2 regions of the Sneathiella sp. D3-11 genome follow, and region 2 is predicted to be linked to the other one. Evidence: riboswitches for the same ligand, from Rfam matches in the RefSeq annotation. Region 2 holds a riboswitch; the other holds the start of a gene.

Region 1 (6,163 bases), 1.1 Mb from region 2:
ATACGGTTGTTCGTTGTTTCCGCTTCTCCCCCGCATAGTTCTTTTGTTTTGCCTTGATACTTTAAAAGGGCACCCCATCCCCCGGGACCCGGATTACCTGAACAGGCGCCGTCCGTGTAAATTACAACAATATTTTCTGACATAAACAAGCTCCTGAACCGTGGCGATACGCGACTAATCTCAACTGCCCGGCTTTAGCATGTATGCCCTGAGTCGGCAAACTTCGAGAAAATGTAATTTTAACCTAATGTTAGCGCATTTCTGGCAATTATATTGAAAGCGAGGCCGTTACCCTTGCAGAAAACTAAAATTAATAGATTCGAGTTGGCAAGATGCAGAAAAAACTATTCTCCGCAGAAATTAAACAATTTGGCTCGGGCGTTTCAATAGATCCTGCTTTTACGAATGAGGGAATAACGGACAACCAATATCATGAGATCATTGATGCTCTTAACGACATCAAGGTTCAACTTGGCCAAGATGAAAAGATTGTCGTACCGGAGAGCGATTCTGAAGAAGTGAAAGCGACAGAAGAGCTAGGAATATTACGCCAGGAATTGCAGGAACTTTCTGATGTTATCCTCGAAACTCGCCGTGAAATTGCCTCACTCAGTTCTTCAAAGAAGGGGCAGAAAATTAATTCAGTTACCGACCAGCTTGATGCGGTTGTCGGTGATACGGAGAATGCAACCAATGCCATTCTTGAAGCTGTTGAAACGATAGAAGACAAAAACGAGAGCCTCCAATTGCATACAAGTTCCCCGGAGGAGGTTGAAAGCATAGAGGCAATCAGTGCTGCGGTAATGAAGATTTACGAAGCCTGTAACTTTCAGGATGTTACTGGTCAGCGGATTTCCAAGGTTGTGACTACCTTGAGCTTTGTCGACGAGAGGATCAGCAAGATGATCGATATTCTCGGCGGCGAGGATGAACTTGAGGAACTTGAGGTTGCGGAGCTAGAACCGCAATTCGATGAGGATGTTGAATTAAGTGGCCCACGGCCAGAAGGTCACGAAATTTCACAGGATGAAATTGATTCCCTGTTCGATTGAATTCCACGAGAGTTTTTAGTCGAGGCCGTATGCGGCGACATTTTTAACCGCTTGGTGAAATTGTAGTTTTTTGAGATATTCCATAGGGTCCTTGGGTTTAACCAGCGCCCCTTCAATCTGGTTGATCCAGTCGTAATGGCGGGTCAGGAGAAACCTGATCGCTGCGCCGCGACAAAGTAGAGGCAAAAATTCGAGCTCCTGCTGTGAGAAGTCCCGAACTTCCCGATAGCCATTCAACAGTTTTCGCGCCTTTGTGATGTTGAAACTGCCGTCATTTTCAAAGCACCAGGCGTTCACACAGATGGCAAGATCATAGGCAAAGAAATCGCTACAGGCGAAATAGTAGTCGATAACTCCGCTCACTTTGTCTTGTAGAAAAAAGATATTATCCGGGAATAAATCTGCGTGGATTACGCCACTTGGCAGATCGGTTGGCCAGTGATTTTCGAGGAATGTGATTTCCACCTCAATTTCAGGAAAAATCCGCGCATCCGATTGGCCCATGCCGCTTTTCATGCAGGCTTCATACAAAGGCCGCCAGCTCGACAGGGAGAGTGTATTAACACGCGTCATCTTGAAATCACTGCCGATCGTATGAAGCTGCGCCAATGCTTGTCCCAGAAGATTGCAGTGCTGTGGCGTTACCCGTTTGACTGAGCGACCATCAAGAAATTCGATAATTGCAGCAGGACGCCCGGCAACCTGTTTTAGGCTGCTGCCGTCTTTCGCAGCAATGGGCCGGGGCGACATAAAACCGCCCGCGGCCAAATGCTCCATCAGTCCTAAGAAAAACGGCAGATCTTCAGCATTTACCCGCTTTTCATAAAGTGTAAGGATGTAATAGCCAGCTTCCGTATGGAGCAAATAGTTGGAATTTTCTACGCCCTCTGCGATGCCTTTGCACGACAGCGCCTGACCCAGATCATATTGATCCAGCATGTCATCCAGCTCATCGTCGGAAATGTCAGTATATACTGCCATAAACTACTTCATGGCCTCTGGTTCCAGAATTTTGGGCATCTTGAAAACCACCTGTTCCTGATTGGTGACTATTTCCTCCACCGTAATGCTGAATCGTTGAGAGAAGGCCTCGACCACCTCTTCGACAAGTGTTTCGGGGGCGGATGCTCCGGCTGTGATGCCAATTGTGAATGCGTTCTGAAGACTGTCCCAAGGAATATCCGAGGCCCGTTGAACAAGGGCTACTTGACGGCAGCCGGACTTTTCCGCCACCTCAACTAGACGCATCGAATTGGAGGAATTTGGCGCGCCGATAACCAGCATCCCGTCACAGCGCTCGGCAAGAATTTTCACGGCTGCCTGACGATTGGTTGTTGCGTAGCAAATATCTTCTTTTCTGGGGCTCTCAATCGACGGAAAGCGCTTCTTAAGAATGCCAACAATTTCTGCTGTTTCATCAACGGAAAGTGTTGTTTGAGTGAGATAAGCCAAGCTTTTCCCAACCTGCTTTTGGGTAAAGGATCTTGCCTCTTCCGCCGTTTCAATGAGGCTGATCTGACCCTCGGCAAGTTGTCCCATCGTTCCGATTACTTCAGGATGACCGCGATGACCAATCAGGATAATCTCATGATTGTCCCGTTCGTGGCGTTCCGCTTCCCGATGCACTTTGCTGACAAGCGGGCAGGTAGCGTCGATATAGAACATTTTGCGGTTTTCCGCCTCGGCCGGTACTGATTTTGCGACACCGTGGGCTGAAAAAATCACAGGAACGTCTTTTGGTATATCCGCCAGTTCGTCAACGAAGACTGCCCCCTTCTTTTCGAGGCTTTCGACAACGAAACGATTATGCACAATTTCATGGCGGACATAGACCGGCGCGCCATATTTTTCGAGGGCTCTTTCAACAATTTGGATCGCACGGTCCACGCCAGCGCAAAAACCGCGCGGCGCCGCCAATAGCAATGTCCGTTCTGATCTATCCATAATTGCTTCCAAGCCTGAATTGGTTCATAGAATATTCCTGCGGACCGTGAAAACTTGCTAATTCCGCTGGACCATCCTAGATTTGCCGAACTCATACAACAGTTTCAAGGGTAATGCCATATCTAGGCGAGGTAAATTCAAATGATGATGGCAACAATTGCGCCGTCGTCCGAAAATCTGTATTTCTTTGGACATATGCAGGCTGGTGTCTTGCCGTTTGCGATAGCGTCCAAAATACTCTTTAGTTCCTTATACGCCGGTACATTAACATTATGCCTAGTCTCAAATTCATAAATACATCTTTACGCGCATGTTTTCTGACTGTTCCACTGCTAATTACATCAGCTTGCAGCGGTAGTGTCGATACAGATATATTCAGCATTTTCGGCAGCTCTAAACCACCACTTCCCTGCCCACGGGTGGAAGTGCTACCCGGTGCAGAGACCATCACTATCTTTCGTGAAGGGGAGGGGCGCGACCTTGTTGACGTTCAATTTGAAGGCATCATCGCCCCATTTAGTGGCCAATGCCAGTATGTGGACGATGACACAGCCGTTGTTGTTGAGCTCATCCTGCGCATAGGGGCGACCAAGGGACCGGCTGCGACCAGCCAGACAGAGGAATTTCCTTTTTTTGTCGCTATAGCGGAAAGAACGGGCGAGATTATCGCCAAGAAAATTTTCTATAGCCCGGTCGAGGTTGAGGAAGGACGTCGTCGTGCCACTGTTCAGGAAGAACTGGAACAACGCATCCCCTTGACCGGCCTTAAGACCGGGGGGATTATGTAATTATCATCGGATTTCAGCTCACACGTGAGCAGTTGGAATTGCAGAGCTAATTACGGGCGTGAGGCCAATAGTTGTTTGACTATTCTTAAATCGACATTATTATCGCGCGGATATTCAGTCGATCCCCGCGGGAGAGATGGTCGTTATGAGCCATCGCCGAAGGAGCAACCACCCCGGAAACTCTCAGGCAACCGGACCGCAGGGGGATGAAACTCTGGAAAGCAAATTACGTATGTAATTTCACCGAAGGGGTAAGCGATATGGCAGTTGCCAACATCGTCAATTCTCTCAGGTTATAGGACAGAGGGGGTCAATCCAGCGGGTTTTTGCTGGAGAATTTGGCTTTTGTCCGCAACCAGGGTTGTCCTATGAGTGAAACTTCGTCGACGAAAAAACCGTCCTTTACAATTTGCATGTCGAACTCGGCGCCAAGATGGTGCCGTTTGCGGGCTACGACATGCCTGTGCAATATCCTGCCGGTATTCTGAATGAGCATTTGCATACCCGGGAGGCGGCCGGGCTTTTCGATGTTTCCCATATGGGGCAGGTGGTTATTTCGGGCGAAAATCCTGCGGGAGCTATCGAGGCACTTATTCCTGGGGATATTCAGGCGCTTTCGGCGGGCGAGATGCGCTATAGCTTTCTCACAAATGATCAGGGCGGCATTCTGGATGATCTTATCGTCACCCGGCGAGAGAATGATCTCTTCGTTGTTGTGAACGCCGCCTGTAAGGAACAGGACATCGCGCTGCTGACAGGCGGGCTTGCAGGTAAGGCTGAGGTCACAGAGCTGACTGATAGAGCTCTTGTCGCTCTGCAAGGTCCAAAAGCAGTCGACGTCCTCGCGCGGTATGCACCGGAAGTCGTCGCTATGTCTTTTATGAACTATCGCGAAGTTGAAATAGATGGTGTTCCCTGTTTCGTGACCCGTTCTGGATACACGGGCGAAGACGGATTCGAGATTTCCATCCCGAATGATCAGGCAGAGGAGATATGTCGGAAGCTGTTGGACGAAACCGAAGTAATGCCAATTGGCCTTGGCGCACGTGATTCGCTCCGTCTGGAGGCGGGGCTGTGCCTTTATGGCCACGACCTTAACGAAGTGACAACGCCGATCTCGGCCGGTTTGATCTGGGCGATCAGCAAGCGCCGCCGCATTGAGGGCGGATTTCCCGGTGCGGATATTATTCAGGCCGACATCGCGAATAAACCGGCGATGAAACGCGTGGGTATTTTACCTGAAGGTCGTGCGCCTGCACGCGAACATACGGTAATTACAAATGAAGCGGGAGAGACCATCGGTGAAATTACGTCTGGTGGGTTTTCTCCCAGCCTTGGAATTCCCATCGCGATGGGCTATGTCCCACTTGATTTTTCAGCCGTTGGAACGAAAATAAATTTGCTTGTCAGAGGTAAGTCTCGCCCCGCCGTGGTTGCGAAAATGCCGTTCGTCGAGCAGCGCTATTATCGAGGATAATTTTTCACTGGAGAGTAATGAATGTCTTACAAATTTACAGAAGATCATGAATGGGTGCTGCTCGAAGGCGACGTGGCGACGATCGGCATCAGCGATTATGCTCAGGGGCAGCTGGGCGACGTGGTCTATGTCGAAGTCCCGACGGTAGGCGATGAAATTACCAAGGGAGATGAACTCGCAGTAGTCGAAAGCGTGAAAGCAGCATCAGAAGTTTATTCCCCGGTGAGCGGTGAAATCGTTGATGTCAACGCTGAGTTGGAAGGCGCGCCAACCGTGGTCAACGAGGATGCTATGAAAGGCGGATGGTTTGCTAAAGTCCGCGTAACGAATAGTGCGGAATTGAACGACCTGATGGATGAAGCCGCCTATAAAACATTTATCGAAGGTCTCGACGAATGAGGTATATGCCGCATACCGACCGGGAACGGAATGAAATGCTGACGAAAATCGGTGTTGGATCGATTGACGATCTCTTTACCGATATCCCGGAAGAAGCCCGTCTTGAGGGCTTGCTTGATTTGCCGCTTCATGAAAGTGAAATGGTGGTTGAGAAGAATTTCCGGAAACTGGCGGCAAAGAATCTCTCGCCCTATTCGGTCCCCTGTTTTTTGGGAGCAGGCGCTTATCAGCATCACGTTCCCTCTGTTGCGGACCATATTATCCAGCGCTCCGAATTTTTGACGGCTTATACGCCATATCAGCCGGAAATCAGTCAGGGTACTCTTCAGGCCTTGTTCGAATTTCAGACTCAAGTGGCATTGATCACGGGGATGGAAGTCGCGAACGCGTCTATGTATGACGGCGCGACATCCTGTGCGGAGGCTGTTTTGATGGCCTGCAGGGTGACACGGCGAAAAAAGGCGGTGATCTCCGGCAATCTGCATCCTCATTACCGCGATGTT
Region 2 (6,163 bases):
ATTGCCGTCAAGCCGGTTTCGCCGAAAAATAGGATTCTGGGCGGATGTGGTTACCGACCCGAAAGGGGACTTTATTTCAGCGGACGAGTTTGACCGTCGTCATGATGAGTTTCTCCCTTCCGAAAATGATCGCGTCTACATTCACAGCCTGATGCAGCAGGTGACCGAGCCCGGCAAGATGGCTGGCTGGATCGCGGCCCCTGATCGTGGCATCAATAACATGCCGGTTGACTATGAATATGTGCATTTGCAGTAAGTGAAATTTTGGTTCTGGGGTTAAATACTACCTTCAGTCTCAACTACCAAAATGCGCGCAGGCGTTCGCGGAACAGCCTTATGCTCATCGCCGGCTTCAGCATGGAAAATATCACCGGGGGATAGCGTCAGAACCTTTTCTTGCCCAGCCTCACGTATATGCATATCGACTTTACCATCCAACAGAACGAATACCTCCGGTCCGTCATTCACATGCCAAATATAGGGTTGATCCGTCCAATGAAGACGAACGGTGGCGTTCGATATCTTCTCAATACCAAGGGCATCCCATGCATTTTTACCTTCAAAATCGGTCGGCTTGATTAGGCGCATTTTGGCTTCCTATCCATAAATTTTTCTTTTGATTAATCCTAACCTACCTTTAACTCATGCATAAACTGGCTGCGTGGATTGCTCCTAAGGTTTTTCCGATGTCAAAAAAGGTCGTGTTGCAATAGTGCTCGGTCGCTCTTTCACGCAATTCCACCATCTTACAAGCTTTGGATAGCTCTGGAACATATTCGTACCCTCAGGTGCCATCAGAAAATAATCGATCATCGGTACCAGATGTGCATCGGCGAGAGAGTAAGAGGTGGCTGCGATATATCCACTATCGCTCGCTAGGTTTTCAAGGATAGCAAGTACAGGGGCACTTTCTTCCAATCCTTCGCTTACAACAGCCTCGTTTGTCGTCTCTCTGAAAGCGCGATTAAAGACCCTCTCGGAAAAGACTTTACGGACGAGCGGCCAGTATCCATAGCTATCGACGATGGAGATGACCTGACGCATTCTGGCGCGTTTCACTACTGTCTCGGGCTGTAAGGATGGCCCTTCAAATGCTTCATCCAGGTACTGAGTTATTGCGCCTGTTTCATAAAGAGTAAAATCACCATGTCGGATGGCCGGCACGCGATTGAAGGGATGGATGTCGATATAATTGGCCGATGCATCTTCGGCGAAGGGGTTAATCTCATGCGTTTCAAGCGCGATTCCCTTTTCCAGCATAACAATCCTGACTATTCGGGAATAAACGCTATACTTAAAACTGAATAGTTCGACATTTTTTTTAGCATTTTGGCGACCTGTTGATAGCGTGCGTTCCATCCGCTCCATCTTGCGTCGACTTGTGTCTGAAACACAAGCGAAGTAACTACTTTTCTCTTGCACTTGCAGGCCGACTCGGCGATAACGCGGCACCTTTTATGGTAAGGCACTCAAGGAGCATTCACGGGAAGAATGCTCAAGGATGAGAAAATGGCAATTTCACCTGCGGCGGCGGAAGAAGATCGTCTCGATTATTTCGTTCATAAGGATGGGTTGACCTTCGCAGGGACTCATCTGATCGTCGATCTTTGGGAAGGGGAGGGCTTCAACGATCCCTTGTTGATCGAAGAAACGCTCCGCCATGCGATTGATGCAGCGGGGGCGACCTTGCTGCATTTTCATATTCATGCGTTTGAGCCCGATGGTCTTTCCGGAGTTGCGGTGCTTGCCGAAAGCCATATCAGCTTTCATAGTTGGCCGGAGCGCGGGTTTATGGCACTCGATATCTTCATGTGTGGCAAGACCGATCCTTACAAGGCTATCCCGATCCTGCGGGAAGCGTTTAAACCCGAAACTGTCCAGCTTAATGAAATCAAGCGGGGGATTGTCAGTTGATGGAACTCTTTGATGAGGGGCTGCATTCGGGTGTCAATCTAGCGCTTAATGTGGAAAAGGTTGTCTATCGCGAGAAGACTGAGCTGCAGGACCTCATGATTTTTGAGAATAGCCAGTTTGGACGCGTTATGTCTCTCGACGGCGCCGTGCAGACAACCGAAAAAGATGAGTTTATCTACCATGAGATGTTCGTTCATGTGCCGGTTCTGGCCCATGGCAAGGTTAGTCGCGCCCTGATTATCGGCGGCGGCGACGGCGGCGCGGCGCGGCAACTCATGAAGCATAGAAATATCGCCGTGACCATGGTGGATATCGACCGGACCGTTGTCGAGCTTAGCAAGAAATACATGCCGTCGATCTCGGGTGGCGCCTTTGACGACCCCCGGCTTGATCTGATCATCGCCGATGGATGCAAGTTTGTGCGAGAGACCGATGAGAAATGGGATGTAATTATTATCGACAGCACTGATCCGCATGGACCCGGGGAAGTCCTCTATACACAGGAATTCTATGCGGACTGCAAGGCCCGTCTTGCGAACGGTGGTATTATAATTACGCAAAACGGCGTGCCTTTCGTTCAGGAAGAAGAACTAAAAACGAGCTATGACCGTCTCGGTAGTTTGTTCAAGGATGTCAGTTTTTATCTCGCCGCGATCCCGAGTTATGTCGGTGGAGTGATGGCCTACGGCTGGGCGACGGATGAGCCGGATCATCGAAAAGTGAGTCTCTCCCGCCTTGTCGCACGCTTTGTCGAGGCCGGGATCACGACGGACTATTATACACCGGAAGTCCATCTTGCGGCTTTTGCTCTCCCGCTTCATATCCAGAAGATACTGACGCGCGAAGATTGAGCAGCTAGCACTCCACGACGTTAACGGCAAGGCCACCTTGCGAGGTTTCCTTATATTTGCTGAGCATATCGACGCCGGTCTGGCGCATCGTCTCGATCACCTCATCAAGAGATACCACATGCGTGCCGTCACCGGACAGCGCGAGGCGGCAGGCATTAATCGCCTTCATCGCGCCCATGGTATTGCGTTCGATGCAGGGGATCTGCACTAATCCGCCGATCGGATCGCAGGTCAAACCAAGATTATGCTCCATGCCGATCTCAGCGGCATTTTCCACCTGTTCGTTCGTGCCTCCCAGAACGGCGGTAAGGGCACCTGCAGCCATGGAACAGGCGACCCCCACTTCCCCCTGACACCCCATTTCTGCGGCGGAGATTGATGCGCGTTTTTTATAGATTGCGCCAATTGCTGCTGCGGTGAGCAGGAAATTGCGCGTCCCCTCCTTTGTGACGCCGGGGCAGAAGCGTTGGTAATATTTAAGTACCGCGGGAATTACCCCGGCCGCACCATTTGTGGGAGCCGTCACCACTCGCCCACCGGCGGCGTTCTCCTCATTGACGGCGAGGGCGTAGAGATTAACCCAGTCAAGAACGGTCAGTGGATCGCGGGAGGCGCGCTCCGGATTTTCCATTAAGTCTTGATACAACGCGTTTGCCCGGCGCTTTACCTTAAGGCCGCCCGGCAGGATACCCTCTCCCTCGCAGCCCCTCTTGATGCAGTTGATCATGGCTTCATTGACATCATCAAGGAAGGCGAAGGTTTCTTCCTCACTTCGCCAACTGCTTTCATTGGCAAGCATCATCTCAGCAATGGTGAGGCCGCTTTCCTTGCCCATATCGAGAAGTTCGTCTGCGGAGGTGAAAGGATAGGGTAGCACAATGTTATGACCCTTCGTTTCTGCCCTGTCCCCTTCGTTGTGAGAGACAACATATCCGCCTCCCACGGAGAAATAGTCCCGGCAGAAAAGCTGCGCACCCTTTGCATCATAGGCATAGAACCGCATGCCGTTAGAATGTTCAGGAAGGAGTTGATCTTTCAGGAAAAGGAGACTTTGGTCCTCAAAAAAGGGAATTATACGATGTCCGTTTAGTGAAATTTCCCCGCTTGTCCGTATTTTGTCGATAAGCGGTTGTACTTTCTCCGGATCAACGGAGGAAGGGCGTTCCCCACTTAGTCCAAGAAGAATAGCAATGTCCGTCGCATGACCGGCGCCAGTGAGAGCAAGCGAGCCATAAAGCTCGACCAGCAGACGATCGGTCGAATCAAGTAAATCCTCTGACGCTAGACGATCGACGAAACGCTTTGCCGCCCGCATGGGCCCCACGGTATGGGAGCTTGATGGGCCAATACCGATTGTATAAAGATCGGTTACGCTGATGTTGATATCCAACTGAGACGTTGGGTTAGGCGGTGCAGTTGGCTTTGATGGTACAACTGGCGTAACGTTGCCAAGGCCGGGTTTGGATGGTTTTGTCATTTACAGGCACCTTTTCTCACTCTGGTGAAAAATTCACCAATGCGTTCAATAGATGCCCCCTCTGTCCGGTTACCTGAAAGATTACGTCGACATATCGCCGACTTACCTCTTCGGTGATGCGTTAGCCATGGCCTCAGCATACTCTCCAGAGCCCTCTTTCCTGACGGTACATGTGCCTGAGAGTTTCCGGGGCGGTTGCTCCTTCGGCGCCGGTAAGTCCGGTCTCTCCCATCAGGATAATCAAGGAATGCCAGCATAGTCCGGCAATTCACATAGACCTTAGAGACCGCGCTTTGGCATTGTCAAGTCCGGGCCTTCCGAAATGGATCAACGGGTGCCGTATTTCAAAACCCAAAGGGGTAGCAATGCCGCGACATCAGCGCTTTTTTCATCGAGTTCCACCGCCGTTGTCATCTCATCTTCATCAATTCGCACGATGCGTCCGCCAAATCGGCACATTTCTGGGGAGCCAACGGGCCCGATAATTCCTTCGACAGTTTGATCAAGTATAACATGGTCTGCGATACCGTTTAGCAGCATTCCGTCAAGAGACCAGTTCTCTGTCGAAAACCGAATGCCCTCAATTTCTACGCTGAGGACCGGGTTTGATACGCGAAAGGCCCCACGTTTTTCGAATCTGTTTGCAACAGATTGTGTGTTCATTTCAGCTTGCAGCACGAATAGTCTCCATAAAAATTTATCTACTCATCGAGTATGCAGCCTTTGTGCCAGTATCAAGGGAAAGGTAAAAAGTCTGTATTTCTTCGCTTTTTCGTTCCTTTGAGAGACGGACAGGAGTGATGCGATATAGGTAAGCGGTCAAATTTTCCCGCTCTGTAGGAAATAATAGCCGGGCATATTGGGTCTGGTTTGATGGAAATTATAAGCAATAAAGAGAATCATGTTTTGTGAATCGGGGTGAGATCACATTGTTTTGAGCCCAAATCTGATCTAATGCCGATATCTCTGAATTTTTTTAATGAGCACCCAAAGGTAATAATATTATGTTTTTCAATGATTTTTCGCAATAATGCTGCAGGTGCGAAATAAAAAAATGAAATTTTGTCAATAATGACAATTTGTCATCTTTGAAAAAGCCTGCTAAGAAAATGCCCAAGCCGGGTAACTGAGCGAAAAGATTCAGGCTTGGCTAAATAATTAAAAGGTCGGGTAACTGGGCGCAAGATCCAGACTTAGCTCAACCATCCATAGCCAAGTAACTGGGCGTAAGATCCAGGCTTGGCTATATTTATCCCAGTATCAGGAGTCATCTCGTAAATGACAATGCCGACCGTTCTGGAAGGGCGTCTTTCTCTCCCAGTTATTGCATCACCAATGTTTATTGTATCCGGGCCTGAACTGGTAATTGCTCAGTGCAAGCAGGGCATCGTCGGATCTTTTCCTGCTCTTAATGCAAGGCCGATTTCTCAGCTTGACGAATGGCTCTTTCAGATCAAGTCAGAACTTGCTGACTATGCGGCGGCGAATCCTGACAAGAAGGTCGCCCCCTTTGCTGTCAATCAGATTGTACATGCGTCAAATACTCGTTTGGAGGAAGATGTTGCACTCTGCGTTAAGCATGAAGTGCCGATTATCATCACGAGCCTTCGGGCCCCGAATGAAATTGTTGAGGCGATACATTCTTACGGCGGAATTATCCTGCATGACGTGACTACCATCCGCCATGCCCAAAAGGCATTGGAAGCAGGCGTCGATGGTTTAATTCTGGTTTGCGCGGGCGCTGGCGGGCATGCGGGGCGGTTAAGTCCGTTCGCGCTTGTCTCCGAAGTGCGGCAGTTCTTTGATGGGCCGATTGCTCTTTCCGGGGCCATTGCGAATGGCCGATCAATCCTTGCAGCCCAGGCAATGGGCGCGGATCTCGCCTATATGGGGAGTGCATTTATCGCTACCAAAGAAGCCA

The links. Region 2 has a riboswitch for glycine ahead of AC0L73_RS07220 (L-serine ammonia-lyase). Riboswitches for the same ligand answer to the same signal wherever they lie in the genome.
Region 1: another riboswitch for glycine. It lies ahead of gcvT (glycine cleavage system aminomethyltransferase GcvT); the one in region 2 lies ahead of AC0L73_RS07220 (L-serine ammonia-lyase).

What each region holds. Positions count from the first base shown of each region.
Region 1 covers NZ_CM147911.1:2,479,080-2,485,242, forward strand. The annotation lists gene rnhA (ribonuclease HI) at 1-143, opposite strand, end outside; gene AC0L73_RS12665 (hypothetical protein) at 333-1,052, shown strand; gene thrB (homoserine kinase) at 1,068-2,033, opposite strand; gene ispH (4-hydroxy-3-methylbut-2-enyl diphosphate reductase) at 2,037-2,996, opposite strand; gene AC0L73_RS12680 (hypothetical protein) at 3,422-3,784, shown strand; glycine riboswitch at 3,903-3,993, shown strand; glycine riboswitch at 3,997-4,090, shown strand; partial or broken gene gcvT (glycine cleavage system aminomethyltransferase GcvT) at 4,179-5,261, shown strand; gene gcvH (glycine cleavage system protein GcvH) at 5,283-5,660, shown strand; gene gcvPA (aminomethyl-transferring glycine dehydrogenase subunit GcvPA) at 5,657-6,163, shown strand, end outside.
Region 2 covers NZ_CM147911.1:1,395,647-1,401,809, reverse strand. The annotation lists gene boxB (benzoyl-CoA 2,3-epoxidase subunit BoxB) at 1-256, shown strand, start outside; gene AC0L73_RS07240 (cupin domain-containing protein) at 277-588, opposite strand; gene AC0L73_RS07235 (glutathione S-transferase family protein) at 673-1,359, opposite strand; gene speD (adenosylmethionine decarboxylase) at 1,510-1,914, shown strand; gene speE (polyamine aminopropyltransferase) at 1,914-2,765, shown strand; gene AC0L73_RS07220 (L-serine ammonia-lyase) at 2,770-4,149, opposite strand; glycine riboswitch at 4,302-4,393, opposite strand; glycine riboswitch at 4,397-4,483, opposite strand; gene AC0L73_RS07215 (hypothetical protein) at 4,570-4,920, opposite strand; gene AC0L73_RS07210 (NAD(P)H-dependent flavin oxidoreductase) at 5,521-6,163, shown strand, end outside.